4 regions of the Bifidobacterium sp. SO1 genome follow, and region 2 is predicted to be linked to each of the others. Evidence: riboswitches for the same ligand, from Rfam matches in the RefSeq annotation. Region 2 holds a riboswitch; each other region holds the start of a gene.
The links. A riboswitch is a leader RNA that binds a small molecule or an ion and turns the genes downstream of it on or off. The one in region 2 is predicted to bind thiamine pyrophosphate.
Positions count from the first base shown of each region.

Region 1 (5,388 bases), on a different contig from region 2:
GCTCCGATCGAGATGACAATACGGGAACAATCACTGATCACAACCCCACCCTCGCCTCCCGCTATATCTGGACCGACTCGTGGATCGCCGGCGGCGACGGCCTGCCCTTCATCGGCGGCGAAACCCCACGCGACGGCACCTATATCATCAACTTCTTCAAATGCCAGCCCGCACTCAACTACGGCTTCGCGCACCCGCGCCAATCCTGGCAGCACGCCGCACTCGGCCCCGAAGCCCTCGCCACCTGCGACGCGATGGTCGACGTCATGCGCTTCTGGCTGTCGCGCGGCGCAGACGGCTTCCGCGTCGACATGGCCGATAGCCTCGTCAAGCACGACGACGAAGGCAAGCCGGCCACCATCCGTACCTGGCAGTACATGTTCTCGAAGATCCGCCCCGAGTTCCCGGCCGCCGCGTTCGTCTCCGAATGGGGCCGCCCCTACGAGTCCATGCAGGCCGGCTTCGACATGGACTTCTACCTCGACTGGCGCTGGGACGGCAAGCCGAACGGCTACAACATGCTCCTGCGCAACACCGACACCCCGTTCGACCACGACGGCGATCTGAGCTACTTCAACGCGGATTCCGGCGCGTCGATCAAGCCGTTCCTCGACCAGTACCTGCCGCAGTTGCGCGACTGCGAGCGCGCGGGCGGCCTCTTCGATCTGATCTCCTGCAACCACGACACGCGACGGTTCGCGCCGCGACTGACCGAACGCGAGCGCAAGATCGCCTTCGGCATGCTGCTGACGATGCCCGGCTGCCCGTTCGTGTATTACGGCGACGAGATCGGCATGCGATACCGCGACCTGCCCACGAAGGAAGGCGGCTACACGCGCACCGGCAGCCGAACGCCGATGCAGTGGGACGGCGATCTGCCGAATCTTGGCTTCTCCGCCGCGCCCGCCGATGCGCTGTATCTGCCGGTCGAACCGGCGGGTGATACGGCCCATGACGCAACCGGCGCCGTCTCGCCTGTGACCGTTCCTACGGTCGCATCGGAATCCGCACGCGCCGACTCGCTGTACCACTGGATCACGTCGCTGCTGGCATTGCGCGCCGACTCCCCCGCGCTGAGGTCCAACGCGGCGTTCGAACCGGTCGCTGCACCTGAATCCGGCCGTGTCTTCGCCTATCTGCGCACTCCGGTCGACTCTTCGGGCGAGCGCAACGAGTCAGGCAGTCTTCCCCTCCTCATCGCCATGAATCCCGGTCGTGAGACCGAAACGGTCACGCTCCCGACCGAATTCGCCGCGCAGTCCCCCGCCGTCCGCCTCGCCATCGGCGAACCCGCGGTCGACGGCGCCACGCTCACGCTGCCTCCGCAGTCCTTCGTCATCCTCGGCTGACGCACGGCTGTTCCGCCGCCGCGACGGCGATTAGGATGGAAGCGGCAACGATACACACGTATCAAGGAGGAATCATGCCCGTTATTCACACCCACGTCTCCGTCAAGACCACGCCCGAGCAGCGCGAGGCGCTCAAGGCCGCGTACGGCAAGGCGATCAGCGCGGTGCCCGGCAAGTCCGAAGGCTGGCTGATGTGCCCGTTCGAGGACGACATGCCGATCTACTTCGCCGGATCCGACGACAAGCCGGCGGCGTACGTCGAGGTGAACGTGTTCGGTCGTTCCGTGCCCGGTTCGGCGTGGGAGAAGCTGACCGAGTCGATCATGGCGGCGCTCGAGGGCACGCTGGGCATTCCGCAGGACCGCACGTACATCCGCTACACGGCGACGACGGACTGGGGGTGGAACGGCGGCAACTTCTAGTTAGTTGTCACAGCTCCATCGCGGCCGCATACAGCGCGCTGTTATGAGGCGTGGCGGTTTTCTCTCGCTGAGCCAGCGCTCAGCGAGAGAAAACCGCCACGCCTCTGTTGTTTCGCCCGGTCTCAGCCGAGCAGCGCGAGTTCGTCCGGGGTCAGCCGCAGATCAGTCGCGGCGAACGAATCGTTGATCTCATGCGGATTGCGGGCGCTCGGGATCGTGAACAGACGGTCGTACCGGGTCAGCTCCCATGCGAGCACCACCCGCTGGTACGAGACGCCACGCGCGGCAGCAACCGCACGGAACGGATCGTACGCATGCCGGTCGAACGGGTCGAGGAACCCGCCGAGCGGCGACCAGCACACGAAATCAAGCCCGAGTTCGGCGCAATGCTCCATCGTATGTTCCGGATCGGGGTGCGAGGGCGAGAACTGGTTCTGCACGGCGATCAGCTTGTCGCCGAGGATCGCGCGGGCCGTGTCGATCTGCGCGTTGTTCACGCGGGAGATGCCGGCGTAGCGAATCACGCCTTCGTCGAGCAGCGTCCTGAGCGCGCCGATCTGATCCTCGTACGGCACGGCCGGATCGGGACCGTGCGAATACAGCAGGTCGAGCGCGTCCACGCCAAGGTGACGCGCCGATTCCTTCGCGTCGCGGATCATCGTCTCGGGCCGCGAATCGGCCATCCAACCGTACCGGCTGCCGGCCGCCTGCAATCGTTGGCGGTCGTCCTGCGCCACAGCCTCCCCTGCCGCGACGTCCGTGTCGATCGTGCGCCGGTATCCGGTTTTCGTCGCCACCAGCACCTCGCCGCGCGGACCGTCCCAACTGGCGAGCGCGTCGCGCACCAGCATTTCGCCGTACCCGAAATCGCCGGGAACGCCCGTGCCGTCCGCGCCCGGAGCGGTCGGCAGGTAGTACGACCACGCGGTGTCGAGGTAGCGCACGCCGGCGTCGAGCGCGGCGTGGATCGTGCCGATCGCCGTCTCACGGTCCGGACGTCCCTCGATGGCGAGCGCCATCGTGCCCATGCCGAGCCTGGAGATGCGATGCCCCGCGAAATCGACCGTGTTCGCGAAATCAGTGCCATGTTGCAACGTCGTCATACCGCCCATCATCGTGCGAGCCCCTGACGCGGATACGCTGCTTCATCGTTTCACGGCGGATCGCACCGCCGCTGGATGCCCTGTCGCACCCCGGGGCTTATGATGGTCACGCAACCGAACGGGAGCCCGGCTGGGCTGAGAGGAAGTCGCGAACTTCGACCGTCAACTTGATGCGGGTCATGCCGCCGTAAGGAAACGGGTTGTTTCGCCGTCGCAATCGATGCGCGGCGGTTCGCGATCATTTTTTCAGTCTGCGCGGGTTTTCGCATCCGTTGCATCGTCGTTGCGCGCGGACTCGTCACCGTGTCGCCGCGCCGCTGTTCGGATGATCGTTTGCGCGACAACTCAACATAATTCAAGAACAACCAGTGATACTTACGACAAGGGTCATGAAGGGGCGCACCACCTCACAGGGTACGGCTGCTTCAGCGACCCTTTTTTTCGAATCCGGCGCGGCCGGGGAAGGGGAACCGATGATCGTCAACGGTCAGGAGGAGCAGCTCGACGGGCCGATCAGCGTCGCCGAGTTCATCGAGCGCAAGGGATTCAAGCCGGCCCGTGTGGCCGTCGAGCTCAACGGCGAGATCGTGCCGCGGGCAAAGCGCGCGCAGACGATGCTCAAGGGCACCGACACCGTGGAGATCGTCACGTTCGTGCAGGGCGGCTGACGGCCGTGACGGCCGTGACGACCGGCAACGGGCATGCCGCGGCAACCAACGGCATCCATACGACATCGAATACGAAGGAGTAACCATGACTGGAGTAACCATGACTGCACCATCCACCGAACCCAACGTTTCGCCCACCGAACCGACGCTCGACGAACTCGTCGGCACTGCCACGAACACCGCGCTGCTGCCCGAGCCGGACGCCCACGCCTACGACGCGATTGCGACCGGCGACGCCGATCCGCTCATCCTCGGCGGGCACAAGTTCACGAGCCGGTTCATCCTCGGTTCGGGCCGCTACGATCTGAACCTCATCAAGGCCACGATCGAGAACGCGGGCACGCAGATCGTCACGATGGCGCTGCGCCGCTGCCGCACCACCGAGAACAACCTGCTCGACTACATCCCCAAGGGCATCACGATGCTGCCGAACACGTCGGGCGCGCGCAACGCGGAAGAGGCGGTGCGCATCGCGCGACTCGCCCGCGAGGTGTGCCAGACCGATTTCGTGAAGGTCGAGATCGAGCACGAGACGAAGTACCTGTTGCCGGACAACGCGGAGACGATCCGCGCGACCGAGATGCTCGCGAAGGAGGGGTTCGTGGTGATGCCGTACATGTTCCCGGACCCGATCGCGGCGCGGCAGCTTGAGGAGGCGGGCGCGGCGTGCGTGATGCCGCTCGGCTCGCTGATCGGCTCGAACAAGGGGCTGCGGATGCGCGATTTCATCGAGGTGATCATCGCCAACGCGCATGTGCCGGTCATCATCGACGCGGGTATCGGCCGGCCGAGCCAGGCCGCCGAGGCGATGGAGATGGGCGCGGACGCGGTGATGGCGTATACGGCGATCGCGTCCGCGGGCAACATCCCGGTGATGGCGCGCGCGTTCAAGCACGCGATCGAGGCCGGCCGCGAAGCGTATCTTGCGGGCCTCGGCACCGTGACCGAGGGTCATGCGGTGCCGTCCAGCCCGACCAACGCGGCCGACTATCTCTCTGCCAGCAAGTGATTACCGCGCGTGATTACTTGCGCACCTGCGTGATCTGGTAGGCGGCGAGCAGAATCGCCAGCCAGATCACGCCGGCGACCACGGCCACGCGGTAGCTCGGCGAGAAGCACATGAGCACCACGACGAGCGCAAGGAACGCGAGCACGATATACGGCATCACGCGCGCGAACGGCAGCTTGAAGTGGATCGCGTCCAACGCCGTCTTGCCCTGCAGTCCGGCAAGTTCGGCCGGACCGTCGCCGGCCGCGACGACCTTGCGGAAGTGCACTTCCGTGATCATGATCATCGACCAGTTGATCACGCCGGCGATCGTCGCGATCGACATGAGATAGTTGAACGCGAACTCCGGCCACAGGAACACGACAACTACGGCCAGCGCGGTGATGATCGCGGAGGTGATCACGCCCGCGACCGGCACGCCGCGCGAGTTGAGCTTGCCGAGGTACGCGGGTGCGTTGCCCTGCTTGGCGAGCGAGTACAGCATGCGCGAGTTCGCGTACAGGCCGGAGTTGTAGACGCTCATCACGGCGGTCAGGCACACGAAGTTGAGGATGCCGGCGGCCGCGTGCACGCCCACCGAGTCGAAGATCTGCACGAACGGGCTGGACTTGCCGTCGATCGTGTTCCACGGCACCACGGCCATGATCACGCCGAGCGCGCCGATGTAGAACACGAGGATGCGCCAGATGATGCCGTTCGTGGCACGCGGGATCGTGGTGCGCGGGTTCTCGGTCTCGCCCGCGGTGATGCCGATCAGTTCGGTGCCGCCGAAGCTGAACATCACGACGCACAGGGCCATGAGCAGACCGGTCCACTGGCCGTCGGCCGTGCGCTGCA
Region 1 is NZ_JAFEJR010000009.1:110,552-115,939, reverse strand. Features, by position in the region: gene JS541_RS08790 (alpha-amylase family glycosyl hydrolase) at 1-1,349, shown strand, start outside; gene JS541_RS08785 (phenylpyruvate tautomerase MIF-related protein) at 1,424-1,771, shown strand; gene JS541_RS08780 (aldo/keto reductase) at 1,894-2,874, opposite strand; TPP riboswitch at 2,983-3,086, shown strand; gene thiS (sulfur carrier protein ThiS) at 3,348-3,542, shown strand; gene JS541_RS08770 (thiazole synthase) at 3,628-4,551, shown strand; gene JS541_RS08765 (amino acid permease) at 4,565-5,388, opposite strand, start outside.
Region 1: it holds a riboswitch for thiamine pyrophosphate, as region 2 does, so the genes downstream of both, thiS (sulfur carrier protein ThiS) here and JS541_RS00800 (ECF transporter S component) in region 2, are expected to answer to the same signal.

Region 2 (5,388 bases):
CGCTGCCGATCTCCACGATCAAGGGATGGTCGTTGCCCCACGTCCCGCGCACGAAATCCGCGTCGACCCGCAGCCCTTCACGCACATCCAAAGAGCCTTCGCGCGCGTTGATGTCGAGCAGGTACGTGTCTGCAAACGTATCCCATGCACGCTGCAAACGGTCGTCGAGCCGTGCGGAACGGCGCACGAACGAGAGCACCTTGCGGCCGTACAGCGCAGGGCGTTCCTGCGTGTCCGACGCAGCCGATGCCACACCCGGAGCGTCCGGCGTCTGATCGGCGGTTGATTCTTCGATAGTCATGGGATTATTTATAGCGGCCGGCTTGGAATAGGCGCGCAGAACGCCGCCAGGTTGCGTCGGGTCAGCGCCGCAAGACCGATCGCCGCCGTCTCCAGCCGATCATGCGCAAGCCGACCGTCAGGTCGCGGCTCATCGTCGGTCGGCCCGTTTCCGAACCGACCGTCACGCCGATCGTCACAACCGTCGCCGCACGACCCGCCGGCCCGAATCGCCGCCAACGTTCGCAGCAAGTCGATCAGTGCGCCAACGTAATCATCCACGCCGTACTCGCGGCCCAACGCCCATGTCAGCGACTCCAGCCCGTCGCTTTCCACAAGCAGCCGGTCGTCAGGAATCCGCCGCGCCAGCGAGCGCACCGATTCGTCGGCTGTCACATCCGGTCCGATCGACATGTAGCAGCCCATGCCGAGATATTCATCCTGCCAACGATCGCACGCATACCAGTGCACCATGTACCGATTCGGATACTTCCGGATCAGTTCCAGCACTTCGCGTTCGCGCGACTTGGTGTGCAGGATGACCGGTTTGCGGAGCCGGCTCGCGTAGTCGAGCTGCGCTGCGAATGCGGTCAGCTGGTCGGCCAGCGGCACGTCGGTCCACTCGCCGTCGAGTCCGATCTCGCCGATGATCGCGGCCTGTTCGAGATACGGCAACGCATCCTCGATGCGATACCGGTTCGCGTCCCACGGATGGATGCCGAAGCTGACGCGAATGTCCGGCCGCGCATCGACCGCGCCCGGCGCTTCCGGCACGGCGCGATCGTCGATCGAATCAATACTCGGCCCTGTCCGTGCACCGCCGCCGGTCTCGTCACCATCCGCCGCACCGTCGATCCATGACAACGTATGCCGCCATTGGTCGCCGTTCGCGCAGCTGATCACCGAACTCACACCGTACGTGCGCTGCACGGCGACGAACCGCGCGTCGTCGGCATGGCAGTGCGCATCGGACAGCAGCGATGCGAACGTATCCATCAGCGCGGCATCATGCCGCATGTTCGGCGACAGGTTCTCCAACGAACATCTCCTTCATATCAAAAACGGTGACCCGCGATATCGATCACAGGTCACCGTTCAGTCAATCAATCGCATCGGCCGTGTCGGACGGCCGATCCGTCAGCCAACCGACAGCTCACACGAGCGCGGCGGCGTCGCGGCCACCGGCCACGCGGTCGAGCGCGCCGGTCTTGGCGAGCGCCTGGTACAGGAACCACGCGATCACGCCGGCGAAGATGATGCCGGAGATCGTGCTGCACACGAACGCGGTGACGATGAAGAATGCGTCGTAGCTCAGGTAGTACATGACCCACGAGACGGCCATGCCGGCGAAACCGGCGGCCGCGCCGGAGAGCACGGTGACGGCGAGGTTCCACGCCTTGTACGCGAAGATGAGGAAGACGATTTCGGCGGCCAGACCCTGCACGAGGCCCGGGATGAGGGTGCCGAGACCGCCCCAGTGGCTGCCGAGCAGCGCTTCGACGAGCGCGGCGATCACTTCGGCGAACAGCGCGGCGCCCGGCTTGCGCACGATGATGGCGGCCAGCGGGCCGGCGAAGTAGTACAGGCCCCACAGCAGCGCGTCGGAGCCGGGCAGGAACGTGAACACGGCCTCGAGCGGCTGCGTGACGATGCCCGCACCCCAGAAGATCACGCCGGATGCGACGGCGATGACGGCGGCGACGGTGATGTCGGCGACGCTCCAGCGCAGCGACGGACGCGCGGCCGGAGTCTTGGAATCAGTAGACATAATCTCTCTCGCTTTCTTGTCGTTGTCTTCAAGCGAGGGCGACGCGGCAGAAGGGCCGATAGACCGGCGAGCACACGCGGCGCGCGCAGTCCAGACGACGTTCAAGGACTTCGTTCGCCGGTATTGCCCGGATCACGTTCGACGGTCGGATGCTGGCGCATCCCTCTCAGCTCGCCACGCGAGCCCCCGTGCTTGACACGTTCACACGATACGGGGATGCGGCTACAAATGTCAAGACTTTGCTGCGGGCAATAGTGCAGAATCGATGTCGCAAATATCACAAAGCGAGCGGGAATCCGTTGGAAAGATTTCTCCGCTCGCTACGCTCGGTCGAAATGACAATAAGAAAACCGCGCTCGGTCGAAATGACAGGAATGAAAAGCTGCGCTCGATCGAAACGACAGATACCGGGGATCATACTCCGCCGAAACGATAGGCAGTGCCGACGGCCCGAGCTACGCCTCCAGCCGCGCCTCGACCCAGTCGACGATGTACGGCGCGACTTCCTTGATCTGGTCGATCGCGACCTGGAACTCGTGCGGGCCGCCGTACCACGGGTCAACCAGATCGATCTCGTCCTCGCGTCCGGCCGCCGGCTTGGGCAGGTTCGGGTCGAAGCTGCGGTACATGTGCACTTCGGAGCGCTTCTCGGCCGGCAGTTGGCGCAGCAGCGCGCGCATGTGCGACGCGGTCATCGGCAGGAACAGGTCGCTTTCGTTGATCTCCTCGCGCGTGATGCGGTGCGCGAAGTGGTGCGCGGGGATCTCATAGCCGTCGGCGCGCAGCACACGCACGGCGCGGCGGTCGATCGGGTTGCCGTACTCCTCGTCGGACACGCCGCTGGACATGACGCGCACGCGGTCGGCGAGTCCGCGCGACTCGAATTCGGCGCGCAGGATGATCTCGGCCATCGGCGACCGGCAGATGTTGCCGGTGCAGACGGTCATCACGGTGTACAGGTGGTTGCTGGTCATCGATACTGCTTTCGGTCGGCGCGGTGACGCGCAATTTCGGTCTGGGATGGGTAAGACCGCGATCGGATACGGTCACGAACCGTCGATCACGGTCGGCATCGGTCGGTACATGATCGACGATGATCGGTGACGATCAGCGACGAACGGCACCAACCGACTACGGTCAGATACAGCCTGACTTACTGTCGAGTACAGTCGGCTTTCGGTCAGCGCGTCTTCTCGTAGGTCACGAAACGATACGCCTCGATGCCGTCCTCATGCTTGGCCGGCTTCATCCAATGGCTTTCGTCGGCGACGCGCCACAGGCCAAGATCGACCAGATCGCGCACGTCCGGCGCGTAGGTGTCCGCGTCGACCTTGGCCTTGAGCAGCGTCACATACGCCTTCGAGGCCAACGGCAGCGCCTCGCGGAACAGCTGCGCCCCGCCGATCACCCAGATCTCGCTGCGGTCCATGCCGTCGTCGGGAATCGCCTCCTGACGCGCATAATCCATCGCATCGTCCAGGCTTTCGGCCACGGTCGCACCGAGCGCACGGTACTGCGGGTCATGCGAGACGACGATATTGTCGCGGTTCGGCAGCGGACGGTACTTCGGATCCAGCGATTCCCAGGTCTTGCGGCCCATGATCACCGGATGCGAGACGGTCAGCTCCTTGAAATGCTTCATATCCTCGGCCAGATGCCACGGCATGCCGCCTTGGAAACCGATGGCGCCGTCATGACCTTCCTTGTCGTGCGCCTCGGCCCAGATCAGGTTCACCGAGAAGGTCTTGGGGAAATCGTCACCCCAATCCTCCCCGCTCTCAAGCCCGGCGATTCCGGGCTCGGGTTCGTGATAGCCACTGCGGCTACTGTCATGCTCCATTTCACTCACTCCTTGGGGTTAGGACTGGGGACAAGTGTACGGTCACACCGCGACGCGGCGGCGGGACGGGCGCGGAATGTCGGATACGTCACACCGCGACGCGGCGGACGTCCGCACGGCCGGCACGGCCACCGGTCACACCGCCACCGGCGCCTTGATCGTCGGATGATGCTGGTAGCCGACGATCTCGAAGTCGCTGTAGTCGTAGTCGAACAGCGAGTCGGCCTTGCGGATCCTGATCTGCGGGTACGGATACGGCTCGCGGCCGAGCTGTTCGAGCACCTGGTCGATGTGGTTGTCGTAGACGTGGCAGTCGCCGCCCGTCCACACGAACTCGCCCGGCTCAAGTCCGGCCTGCTGCGCCATCATCAACGTGAGCAGCGAATACGAGGCGATGTTGAACGGCACGCCGAGGAACATGTCGCACGAGCGCTGGTACAGCTGGCAGCTCAGGCGACCGTCGGCCACGTAGAACTGGAACAGCGCGTGGCACGGCGGCAGGGCCATCTGGTCGACCTCGGCCGGGTTCCATGCGGTGACGATCATGCGGCGCGAGTCGGGATGATGTTTGATGAGGTCGAGCACGTTCGAGATCTGGTCGATGGTGCGATTCGGATCCTCGGGCGTGGGCGCGGGCCAGCTGCGCCACTGCACGCCGTAGACCGGGCCGAGGTCGCCGTTCTCGTCGGCCCATTCGTCCCAGATGTGCACGTTGTGCTCCTGCAGCCAGCGCACGTTGCTCGAGCCCTTGAGGAACCACAGCAGTTCGTACGCGAGTCCCTTGAAGAACACGGTTTTGGTGGTCAGCAGCGGGAAGTCGCCACCGGACAGGTCGAAACGGATCTGCTGGCCGAACAAGGAGATCGTGCCGGTGCCGGTGCGGTCGGACTTGAGCGTGCCTTCAGTCAGGATCTTGCGCACGAGGTCCTCATACGGCATGGGAATGTCGGTGGCCGGTCGGGCCGGGATGCGGGTGCGGATGTCTGCGAGCTGTTCAGGTGTCAAAGCCATGCGTTCCAGCATACATGCCCGTCGGCATTGGACGGATATCGCTGCTGGACGATCGTGTGCGGACCGCGGCTCGGGTGGGCTAGATTGGATGGTGACGACGCGACGCGATCGGCGCGGCGCGGTGGGCATGGACTCCAAGGAGGACACTATGGGCAAGCGACTGTGGGTCGAGCGCAACAAGGACGGTTCGTGGGACGCGTTCAGCGACGATGGCGCGCACATCAAGTTCGGCAAGGGCAAGGGCGTGTTCACGCCGGGCGATCTGATGAAGATCGCGCTGGCCGGCTGCGCCGCGCTGTCAAGCGAGTTCGCGGTCGAGCACACGCTCGGCGAGGGCAAGGGCGCCAGGATCGTGGTCGACGGCCAGTATGATCCGGAAGGCGACGCGTACACCAGCTTCGACGAGCAGGTGGTCGTGGACGCGACGGATGCGAACCTGTCCGACGAGGATGCCGAGAAGCTCAAGGAGCGCGTCACCCGCCACATCGAC
Region 2 is NZ_JAFEJR010000001.1:177,360-182,747, forward strand. Features, by position in the region: gene trmB (tRNA (guanosine(46)-N7)-methyltransferase TrmB) at 1-301, opposite strand, end outside; gene JS541_RS00795 (TatD family hydrolase) at 310-1,317, opposite strand; gene JS541_RS00800 (ECF transporter S component) at 1,433-2,047, opposite strand; TPP riboswitch at 2,139-2,246, opposite strand; gene JS541_RS00805 (low molecular weight protein-tyrosine-phosphatase) at 2,503-3,021, opposite strand; gene JS541_RS00810 (dihydrofolate reductase) at 3,228-3,887, opposite strand; gene JS541_RS00815 (thymidylate synthase) at 4,023-4,826, opposite strand; gene JS541_RS00820 (OsmC family protein) at 5,047-5,388, shown strand, end outside.

Region 3 (5,388 bases), on a different contig from region 2:
GCGTGATCTGGTCGGCAACGTGTCGGGCACGGTGACCGCGGACTGGTCCGCGGGCGGTTTGGAGTCGGGTAAGGCCGCGTATAGGGTGAACGATCGTGTGGTGGTCGCGTTGGGCACGGCCACTCCCTTGTATCGTGATCTGGTCGTCGGGGACAGGGGCGATGACGTGCTCGCGTTGAATAACGAGCTGAACCGGTTGGGGTATGGCGGCGTGCCCGGTTCGGATGAGTATCTGTGGGACACGTCCGAGGGCGTGCGCCGGTTGATGAACGATCGGGGCGACACGTCGGACGGGGGTCTGCGGATCGCGGACGTGTTGTGGATTCCGGCCGTGTCGGTGCGGGTCGGCTCGTGGGACGCGGTCGTGGGCGTCGGTGTGACGGCGGGCATGGCGGTCGGCCAGGTGCCCGGCATGTTGACCAGGTTGACGGTCAAGAACGGGCGGGCGGCGGATATGGATCGTACGGTCAGCGTGCTCGGCCAGACCGGTACGCTGCCGGCCGGGTCCGTCGAGATCACGGATGCGGCGTTCCTGGACAGGGTCGCGGCGAGCGATGACTACCGGCTGATGGACGAGGCGACGCTGGCGGCCGGGTTGGGCGCGTCGCTCGCGTTGGCCGAGCCGGTGACGGTGCTGCGCGTGCCGGCCGGCGCGGTGTTCGGCGTGGACGGTACACAGGGTTGCGTCGCGGTGCCGAGGGACGGTTCCCCGGATGATGCGGGCGCGTTTGACGTGGTGAGGGTGTCGATCGTGGGTTCCGAACTGGGCGCGAGCCTGGTGCGGACCGGGGATGGCGGGCCTGACGTGTCGTCGATCGCCCGCGTGGCGATCGGCAGCCGCATCGCGGCTGAAAGCTGCCGGTGATGCGCGGCGTGGCGGCCGGTGGCGCGGGAGGCGCCGCGGACGACGTCGTGGTCCCGCGGATCGTGCCGGGGACTGCGCGGGGTGAGGGCAGGCGCGTGACGGCGCATGGGCTGGCGCACCGGTTCCCGGGCACGGACGTGTTGTTCGAACGGTTGGATTTCACGGTGGAACCGGGGCAGACGGTCGCGGTGTGCGGGCCTTCGGGCTGTGGCAAATCGACGTTGCTGTCGATCCTGGCGGGCTGGGAGAAGCCGTATCGGGGCACGGTGGAGCGCGTGGGCGTGGAGCGTGTCGGCTGGGTGTTCCAGAACCCGTACGGGGTCGCGCGGCGTACCGCGTTGGATCATGTCGTGTTCCCCTTGTTGGCCAAGGGGATGCGTCGGCGTGACGCGGAGCCCGAGGCGTTGGCCGCGATGGGATTGTTCGATCTGGAGTACGCGGCCGGCCGCAGGTTCTCGGATCTGTCGGGCGGGGAGGCGCAGCGGCTGATGCTGGCGCGCGCGGTGTGCTCCAGACCGGATCTGCTGCTGGTGGACGAGCCGACCGCGCAATTGGACACGCGCACCGCGCGTTCGGTCAGCCATGTGCTGGGCAATCTGGCCGGTCAGGGCATGATCGTGCTGGTCGCCACGCATGATCCGGACACGCGCGACGCGTGCGGCCGCGTGATCGACCTGGCCGACTACGCGCCGCGCCCCGGCGAGGATACGGACATGCCGGCCGGTGGTGATGCGGGTGAGCGGGGTGGTGTGTCATGAGGATTGGTTCGATCGTCTCGGAATGCGTGCGCGACATCGAGTCGGGCACCACGCATGCGGTCGCGATGATGCTCGCCGTGCTCTGTTCCGGACTGCTGCTGGGCGGATACGAGGCGGTGGGCGTCGTCGGCCTGGAGACGCAGGCGGTCACGCGCATCAACGCGCTGGCCGACACGCGCATGATCATCGCGTCCGGCGATCTGATCGACGGGACCGTGTGCGACCGGTTGCCGGACGCGGCGAACGGCCCGGACGCGTCCGGCGCGTTGCGTGCCGGCGACCAGGTCACGCCCTTGTCCACGCCGGGCAAGGACATCGCGTCGTACGAGGTCACGCCCGGACTGCTGCGCATTCTCGCCGCCGGCGACCGTCAGGCGAACGCGTCATCCACGCCGGTATCGGACACGGTCGATGCGTCCGGCATCTGGGTGTCCACCGATCTCGCCGACGATTTCGGCCTGACGGTCGGTTCCCGGCTCGCCACCGACCACGGCGGCGCCACGGTGGCGGGCGTGTTCGCATGGCCCAACGACGGGCGCGATACGCGTCTCGCATACGCGCTCGTCGTGCCGGTGTCCGCGTCAGCCGCGCCGTTCGGCGAATGCTGGGCCAGGCAATGGCCCGCCAGTGGTCAGACCGACAACCTGCTGTATTCGACCGTGATCGTCTCCGGCGAGTCGACGGGTGGCCAGGCCGGCGTCATGGCGGTCAACAAGGGATTCGACTCGCACTACGACGCGCACGACTCGTACACGAGCCGCATGACCCGGTGGATGCCCTGCGCGGGACTCGCGGCCGGACTGCTGATCGGCGTCGTGGGCGTGCGAAGACGCCGGCTCGAATACGCGGGCGCGCTGCACTGCGGCCAATCCAAAGGCGCGCAACTGCTCGGCATCGGCTTGGAGACGCTCACGTGGAGCGGGCTCGGGACCATATCGGCGTGCAGCCTCATCGCCGCCTACTGCTGGCGCATGGCGGCCGGCGACCCCGTTGCAATCCTTTTGTCTGCGATACGCGCGCCGCTCGCGCTGTTCGCCGCCAGCATGCTCGCGGCCGTCCTCGCCGGACTATTCGTCCGCGAATCCCAACTCTTCCGCTACTTCAAGACCCGCTGACCTTGACTTCGGGGTGGGTTATGCTCGTGGGGTTGACACGGGAGCTGCGAACCGTTGCGGGTATTGGCCGCGACGGCATGGCTGAGATGGGATTCGTCCCGACCGATTGAACGTGACCGGGTAATGCCGGCGTACGGATGTCGCCTTCCCGTGCCTGATATTCGTTGGCGTTCGGCCATCTGGCCGGCGTCCCAGAGGAAAGGCGCGATCCAATGGTCGAGCATTCGATGACCAGTTCTTCCCCTGCTGATCCCGCGGCCGACGGTGCGTCTGACATCACGGCCGATACCATGCCTGCCATCGCATCGACTCCGCAAACCGGTATCGCGCCGGCCGCGGTCAGCGCTCACGACTGGGGATGGCGGCACACCACGCGGCGCGACTTCGCATTGCGGCACGTCGACTTCGACATCCGGCCCGGCGAACGCGTGCTGCTGCTCGGCGCGTCCGGCGCAGGCAAATCCACGTTGATGGCTGCGCTCGCCGGCGTGCTCGGCGGTGCCGACGACGGCGAAGAGGAAGGCACGCTCACCGTCGACGGACTTGACGCGCGGGCCGCACGAGGCCGTGCCGGACTGGTATTGCAGGATCCCGATTCGCAGATCATCCTCGAACGGGTGGGCGACGACGCCGCATTCGGCTGCGAAAGCCTCGGCGTGCCGCGCGACGAGATCTGGAAGCGCGTGCACGAATCATTGGACATCGTCGGGCTTGGCGACCTTGCGCTCGACCGGTCCACGCAACACATGTCGGGCGGTCAGCGTCAGCGGCTCGCGCTTGCCGGCGTGCTCGCCATGCATCCGGGACTGCTGCTGCTCGACGAGCCGACCGCGAACCTCGACCCGGCCGGCGTGCGCGAGGTGCACGACGCGGTTCGGCATGTGCTCGAAACCACGCATGAGACGATGATCGTCGTCGAACATCACATCGACGTATGGCTCGACCTGATCGACCGGGTGATCGTGCTCGGCAAGCCCGACCCGGACGATCTGACCGGCGGCGTGATCGCCGACGGCACGCCCGATGGGGTGTTCTCCACGGTCGGCGACGTGCTCGCGGCCGGCGGCGCGTGGGTGCCCGGTCGTCGCATCCCAACTGAGTACCGCGATCCGAACGGGCGGATGCGGCCGCTCAACCCGGCATCCCATATTGACCCCGAACATGCCGGCGAACCGGTGCTGCGCGCCGACGATTTGTCGTTCGGCCGCGGCAAGGCGCTCGGCGAACACGTGAACCTCGAGTTTTACGGCGGCGAAGTGTATGCGCTCATGGGGCCGAACGGCGCGGGCAAGTCCACGCTTGCGCTCACCTTGGCGGGACTGCTGCCACCGATCGCCGGGCATGTGCGTGTGGGCACCGACATGGTGCCGGACGGGCGCGGCGACGACCCGCACGAATGGAAGAGCCGCGAACTGCTCGGCCGGGTCGGCATGGTGTTCCAGGAACCGGAACACCAGTTCGCCACGGCGAGCGTGCGCGCCGAAGTGGCGCTCGGCCCCACATCGATGGGTAAGACGGACGAGGAGGCGAACCGCATCGCCGACGACATGCTCGCTCGGCTCGGCCTGACCCGTTTCGCGCCGGCCAACCCGTACACGCTCTCGGGCGGCGAAAAACGACGGCTTTCGGTCGCCTCCATGCTGGCCGCCGCGCCGCGCGTGCTCATCATGGACGAACCCACGTTCGGCCAGGATTTCGCCACATGGACCGAAATGATGCGGCTCATCGCCATCGCACGAGACGAAGGCTCCGCCGTCATCATGGTCACGCACGACGAACCGCTCGTCGAGGCGCTCGGTGCCCGCCGCATCATGTTCACGCAGGACGGTCTGCGCGCTGGCGTCTCGAGCGAGCATGGCTCCCGTCCTGTCATTTCGAGCGAGCATGGTCCTCACCCTGTCATTTCGAGCGAGCATGGTCCTCACCCTGTCATTTCGAGCGAGCGGAGCGAGTCGAGAAATCTTCTTTCGCGTGATGGCGTCCGGAAAGATTTCTCCGCTCCGCTTCGCTCCGGCCGGAATGACATGAGTGAGGCCGGCTCCGGTCGAAATGACACTGGTGAGGCGAATTCTCATGATGGAGACATCGTCGCGACCGTGCACGTCACTCCGACGACCGAACGCGTGGAGGCGGCCAAACCGGCGTCGCCGTCATGGTTCGTCGCCAGACTCAACCCGGTCACCCGGTTCGCGATGGGCCTGATCATGTGCATCCCCATGTTCTTCAGCCTCGACGTGGTAAGCGCGTCCATCGCGCTCGGCCTCGAATTCATCCTGCTGTGGATCGGCGGCGTGAACCCGCTCGCCGTCTGCCGCAAGACCTGGCCGATCTGGGTCGGCGCTGCCGGCGCGTTCATCTCCATCGTCCTGTACGGTCAGGCATCCGGCGCGAGCTACCTCCAGCTTGGCGTCATCCATGTCACGCAAGGCTCCCTGTACCTCGGCTGCGCGATGTTCCTGCGCGTGCTCGCCATCGCCATGCCATCGGTCATCCTCATTCTCGGCCTCGACCCGACCGATCTGGCCGACGGACTCGTCCAGCTCGTGCATCTGCCGTCCCGGTTCGTGTACGGCGGTCTGGCCGGCATGCGCATGTTCACCCTCCTGCAGGACGACTGGCGCGCGCTCGGCCTGTCGCGCCGTTCGCGCGG
Region 3 is NZ_JAFEJR010000020.1:16,710-22,097, reverse strand. Features, by position in the region: gene JS541_RS12590 (hypothetical protein) at 1-865, shown strand, start outside; gene JS541_RS12585 (ATP-binding cassette domain-containing protein) at 961-1,623, shown strand; gene JS541_RS12580 (hypothetical protein) at 1,620-2,738, shown strand; TPP riboswitch at 2,766-2,894, shown strand; gene JS541_RS15060 (ATP-binding cassette domain-containing protein) at 3,029-5,388, shown strand, end outside.
Region 3: it holds a riboswitch for thiamine pyrophosphate, as region 2 does, so the genes downstream of both, JS541_RS15060 (ATP-binding cassette domain-containing protein) here and JS541_RS00800 (ECF transporter S component) in region 2, are expected to answer to the same signal.

Region 4 (5,388 bases), on a different contig from region 2:
CGTAGAACTCAGTCAGGAGCTCGGCGTGACGTTCGATCACGCCGCAGACCTCGCCGAGCGTCGGATTGACGCGGATATCGTCACCCGCGAACGCATGCTTGATGTCGGCGAACAGCCACGGCCGGCCCTGGCAGCCGCGGCCGATCGCGACACCCGCACAGCCGGTCTCGCGCACCATTTCGAGCGCATCGTCCGCACCCCAGATGTCGCCGTTGCCGAACACGGGGATGTCGAGTGCCTCGACCAGCTCGCCGATGCGGCTCCAGTCGGAGTGTCCGCCGTAGTATTCGGCGGTGGTGCGCGCGTGCAGCGTCACTGCCGCGCAGCCCTCCTCCTGCGCAATGTGTCCGGCCTCCATGAACGTCTCGTGCTCGTGGTCGATGCCGACGCGGATCTTCGCGGTGACAGGGATGTTCGCCTCGCCGCACACCTTGACGACGCGCTGGATGATCTCGCGGAACAGGTCGGTCTTCCACGGCAGGGCCGAGCCGCCGCCGCGACGGGTGACCTTGGGCACCGGGCAACCGAAGTTGAGGTCAACGTGGTCGGCCATGTGCTCGTCGACGACGATGTGCGCGGCCTGTTCGACGATGGCCGGGTTGACGCCGTACAGCTGCAGCGAGCGGATCTTCTCGCTCGGCGCGAACTGACACAGGCGCAGCGCCTTCGGATTGCGGGCGACGAGCGCGCGGGCGGTGATCATTTCGGCCACGTACAGGCCGTCGGGACCATATTCCTCGCAGATCACGCGGAACGGCCAGTTAGTGACCCCGGCCATCGGCGAGAGCACGACCGGAGTGGGCACGGTGATCGGGCCGAGCCTGACCGGCGCGATCGTCACCGGCGAGACCGACGAGGACGGCTCGGCCGCCGGCTGCGACGATCCGTCGCCCGCAGCCGCGGCCATGTCGCCGCGCGGGTCGAGTCGCTCGCGGTCACGCGCCGTGAGCACGGTTTCAGCATCCTTGTTCGTCACGATATGTTGTCCCTCATCTGATGGAATAGGTTCCGGATCGAATACAAAGGTCAATAACGCACTTGGCCCCCTCTGCTGAGAGGGCTGTCATCCGCAGGATGACTGGGGGAGAGATCGGCGTTATGGCTTCTTCCCTCCCCCACCCGGCTTCGCCGGGAGCCCCCTCATCAGAGGGGGCCGAGGTCCGCTCGGCGAACAGCGGATCAGTACAGGCCGCCGGCCTCGTTGATCTTCACGGAGTCCGGCCAAGCCTCGCCGCCCATCGCGACCGGCTTTTGCGGCACGTGCGTGCGCTTCTCGCCGATGCGGGCGTCGACGTACTCGGCGACCTTGTCCAGGGAGATGCGCTCCTGGTTCATGGTGTCGCGGTCGCGGATCGTCACAGCCTGGTCGTCGAGCGTGTCGAAGTCGACGGTGATGCACAGCGGGGTGCCGATCTCGTCCTCGCGGCGGTAGCGGCGGCCGATCGCGCCGGCCTCGTCGTAGTCGATCATCCACTCGTGCTGGCGCAGGTCGGACGCGAGGTTCTGCGCGACGGTCTGCAGCTCGGGCTTCTTGCTCAGCGGCAGCACGGCGGCCTTGATCGGGGCCAGACGCGGGTCGAGGCGCAGCACGGTGCGCTTGTCGACGCCGCCCTTGGTGTTCGGGGCCTCGTCCACGTCGTACGCGTCCACGAGGAAGCACATGAGGGAGCGGGTCAAGCCGGCGGCCGGCTCGATGACGTACGGCACGTACTTCTCGCCGGTGGCCTGGTTGAAGTAGCTCAGGTCCTCGCCGGAGTGCTTGGCGTGCGCCGACAGGTCGAAGTCGGTGCGGTTCGCGATGCCCTCGAGCTCGCCCCAGTCAGAGCCCTGGAAGCCGAACTTGTATTCGATGTCGACGGTGCGCTTCGAATAGTGGGCGAGCTTGTCCTTCGGATGCTCGTAGTGGCGCAGGTTCTCCGGCTTGACGCCGAGGTCGAGGTACCACTGGGTGCGCGCGTCGATCCAGTACTGGTGCCAGTCCTCGTCGGTGCCCGGCTCGACGAAGAACTCCATCTCCATCTGCTCGAACTCGCGGGTGCGGAAGATGAAGTTGCCCGGCGTGATCTCATTACGGAAGGACTTGCCCATGTTGGCGATGCCGAACGGCGGCTTGGAACGAGACGAGGTCATGACGTTCTTGAAGTCCACGAAGATGCCCTGCGCGGTCTCCGGGCGCAGGTAGTGCAGGCTGTTCTCGTCCTCGACCGGGCCGAGGTGCGTGCGCAGCATCATGTTGAAGTCGCGCGGTTCGGTCCACTTGCCGCGGGTGCCACAGTCGGGGCACACGATGTCGGCCATGCCGTTCTCGGGCAGCTTGTCGCCGTGTTTCTCGGCGTAGGACTCCTGCAGCTTGTCGGCGCGGTTGCGCTTGTGGCAGTTGAGGCACTCGACCAGCGGGTCGTTGAACACAGCCACGTGGCCAGAGGCGACCCACACCGGGGTCGGCAGGATGATGGACGTATCCACGCCCACCACGTCGCCACGGGTGACGACCATCGAACGCCACCATTCGCGCTTGATATTGTCCTTCAGCGCGACGCCGAGCGGACCGTAATCCCACGCGGAACGGGTGCCGCCGTAGATTTCTCCGGCGGGGAACACGAACCCGCGACGCTTCGCGAGGGACACGACTTCATCGAGTTTGGATACAGCCACAATGCACCTTCTGGTTTGAACGGTTTGGGGACTAGTTAGCGTTCCCGAGTCTATAGGCACAGCGTGACAGTGATATAAGGAGCGCCTTAATACCACAGGCGGGCAAGAAACGCCAGAGGAAGGACACGAAAGAACGGGGATATGTCCATGTTGGGGCATAGCGTCGGGAGCGTAATGCAGGGGAACCCGGCCGGTGCGGCGGGTTGAGAGAGGCGCGAGCCTGACCCTTAGAACCTGTTGGTTAAGACCATCGTAGGGAGCAGCGATATGAGCGAAGATTCGCATACCGACACGCAGTCGCATTGTTGCGGTTGCGCCGATCAATCAGGCACCGATCAGTCAGATGCCGGTCGGTCCGACATCGACCATTCCGTCTGTGATCAGGCCGGCATCGATCAAACCGCCACCGAACCGACCGATCTGGCCGATCTGCGCGAGCGCATCGCACAGGCCGTGCACGATGTCAGGGAACGTACGCCGCTGGCGCAGTCGTTCACCAATTTCGTGACGATCAACCTCGTCGCGAACGCGCAGCTCGCGGCCGGCGGCACCGCGGCGATGAGCTTCCTGCCGGACGACGTGATCGACACCGCGTCGATTTCGGGCGCGGACTACATCAACGTCGGTACGCTGCTGCCGTTCTACAAGGATGCGCTGCCGCAGATCGCCCGCGCGTTCCGCAAGTCCGGCCACCCGTGGGTGCTCGACCCGGTCGCGGCCGGCATCGGCAAGACCCGCACGGAGATCCTGCGCTCATTCCGCGCCGCTCCCCCGACGATCGTGCGCGGCAACGCGTCCGAGATCATCGCGCTGGCGACCATGTGGGGACTGGTCTCCCCCGACGAGGCGAGCCGGCCGGCCGGCGTGGAGTCGGTGGACGAGGTTGATGCGGCGGTCGAACCGGCGAAGACGCTGGCGGCGTTCCTCGCTCGATCCGCGCCGCACGGCACGGCGGCGGTGGCCGTGTCCGGCAAGGTCGATCTCGTGACCGACGGCGAGCAGGTCTACCGCCTGCCGGGCGGCAGCGCGCTGATGGCGAAGATCACCGGTGCCGGCTGCTCGCTGGGCGGCGTGACCGCGACGTACCTAGCGGTCGCCGAACCACTGACGGCCGCGCTGGCAGCCTCGCTGCTGTTCAACCGCGCCGGCGAGATCGCCGAGGCGAAGTCGGACGGCCCGGGCACGTTCCAGCCGCACTTCCTCGATGCGTTGTGGAACCTCACGCCCGCACAGGTGGCGGGTTCCGCGATCGTGACGGGGTAACGGCATTCCGGCAGTCAGAAACAGATCAAGGTCACACCATCTACGCTCCCTCAGTCAGCCTTCGGCTGCCAGCTCCCTCAGCCGAGGGAGCCAAGGCTCCGCCAGCACCAATCCAACATCAACCAAGACTTTCCTATTAATCAACCCAAAAGGAAAACCACATGAACAACTATCCATTCGCATCGATGCGCGACTCGTTCGACCTGTCCGCGTATTTCGTCGTCGGCCCGCAGGACACGCACGACCGACCGGTCACCGATGTGATCGAGGAGGCGCTGCGCGGCGGCGCGACGTTCATCCAGCTGCGCGCCAAGGATGCCGACGCCAAGGAGATCACCTCGCTTGCCCAGGACATCGCGCAGATCATCGAGGACAACGACAAGTCCGATTCGGTCGCGTTCGTGATCGATGACCGCGTGGATGTCGTGTGGCAGTGCCGCAACAAGGGCATCAAGGTCGACGGCGTGCACATCGGCCAGACCGACATGGAGCCGCGCGAGGCCCGCGCGATGCTCGGCGACGACGCGATCGTCGGCCTGTCGGCGGAGACCGAAAGCCTCGTCAAGATCATCAACGAGCTGCCCGACGGCTGCATCGACTACATCGGCGCCGGTCCGCTGCACGTTTCCACGACCAAGCCCGAGGCTTCGGTCGGTGGCAATGACGGTTCCGGCCGCACGCTCGACGCGGACCAGATCAACACGATCTGCTCGGCCTGCGACTTCCCGGTCGTGGTCGGCGGCGGCGTGACCGCGGCCGACATGGACATGCTCGCGCACACCAAGGCCGCCGGCTGGTTCGCTGTCTCCGCGATCGCCGGTGCGGACGATCCGCAGGCCGCGACCCGCGCGATGGTCGAGGGCTGGAAGGCCGTGCGCGGCGACGCGAAGCACGGCTACGCCAAGCGCGTGATCGCCAAGCCGGAAACCAGCGAAGGCGCAGCCGCCGAGTCCGCCGAGCCGAAGTTCACCAACGCGAAGGAGGCCAAGGAGGCGCAGAAGCTCGCCAAGCAGCAGCGCGTCGACATCGCAGCCCGCGGCTCCAAGCAGCGCGACAAGGCGCATATCCGCAAAACCAAGTCGGTGCATTTCGAAAACCAGTTCGGCTCCTACGATCTCGAGGTGCCGTACACCGAGATTAAGCTCTCGGACACGCCCGGCGTCGGCCCGAACCCGCCGTTCCACGACTACAACACCGAAGGCCCCAAGTGCGATCCGAAGGAGGGTCTGAAGCCCCTGCGCCTCGACTGGATCCTCGACCGCGGCGACGTTGAGGAGTACGAGGGCCGCGAACGCAACCTCGCGGACGACGGCAAGCGCGCCATCAAGCGCGGCAAGGCCACCAAGGAATGGCGCGGCCGCAAGCACAACCCGCTCAAGGCCAAGGACCACCCGATCACGCAGATGTGGTACGCCCGCCACGGCATCATCACCCCTGAGATGAAGTACGTGGCCGAGCGTGAGAACTGCG
Region 4 is NZ_JAFEJR010000003.1:183,545-188,932, reverse strand. Features, by position in the region: gene dusB (tRNA dihydrouridine synthase DusB) at 1-976, opposite strand, end outside; gene JS541_RS04385 (glycine--tRNA ligase) at 1,180-2,655, opposite strand; TPP riboswitch at 2,824-2,931, shown strand; gene JS541_RS04380 (hydroxyethylthiazole kinase) at 2,923-3,918, shown strand; gene thiC (phosphomethylpyrimidine synthase ThiC) at 4,080-5,388, shown strand, end outside.
Region 4: it holds a riboswitch for thiamine pyrophosphate, as region 2 does, so the genes downstream of both, JS541_RS04380 (hydroxyethylthiazole kinase) here and JS541_RS00800 (ECF transporter S component) in region 2, are expected to answer to the same signal.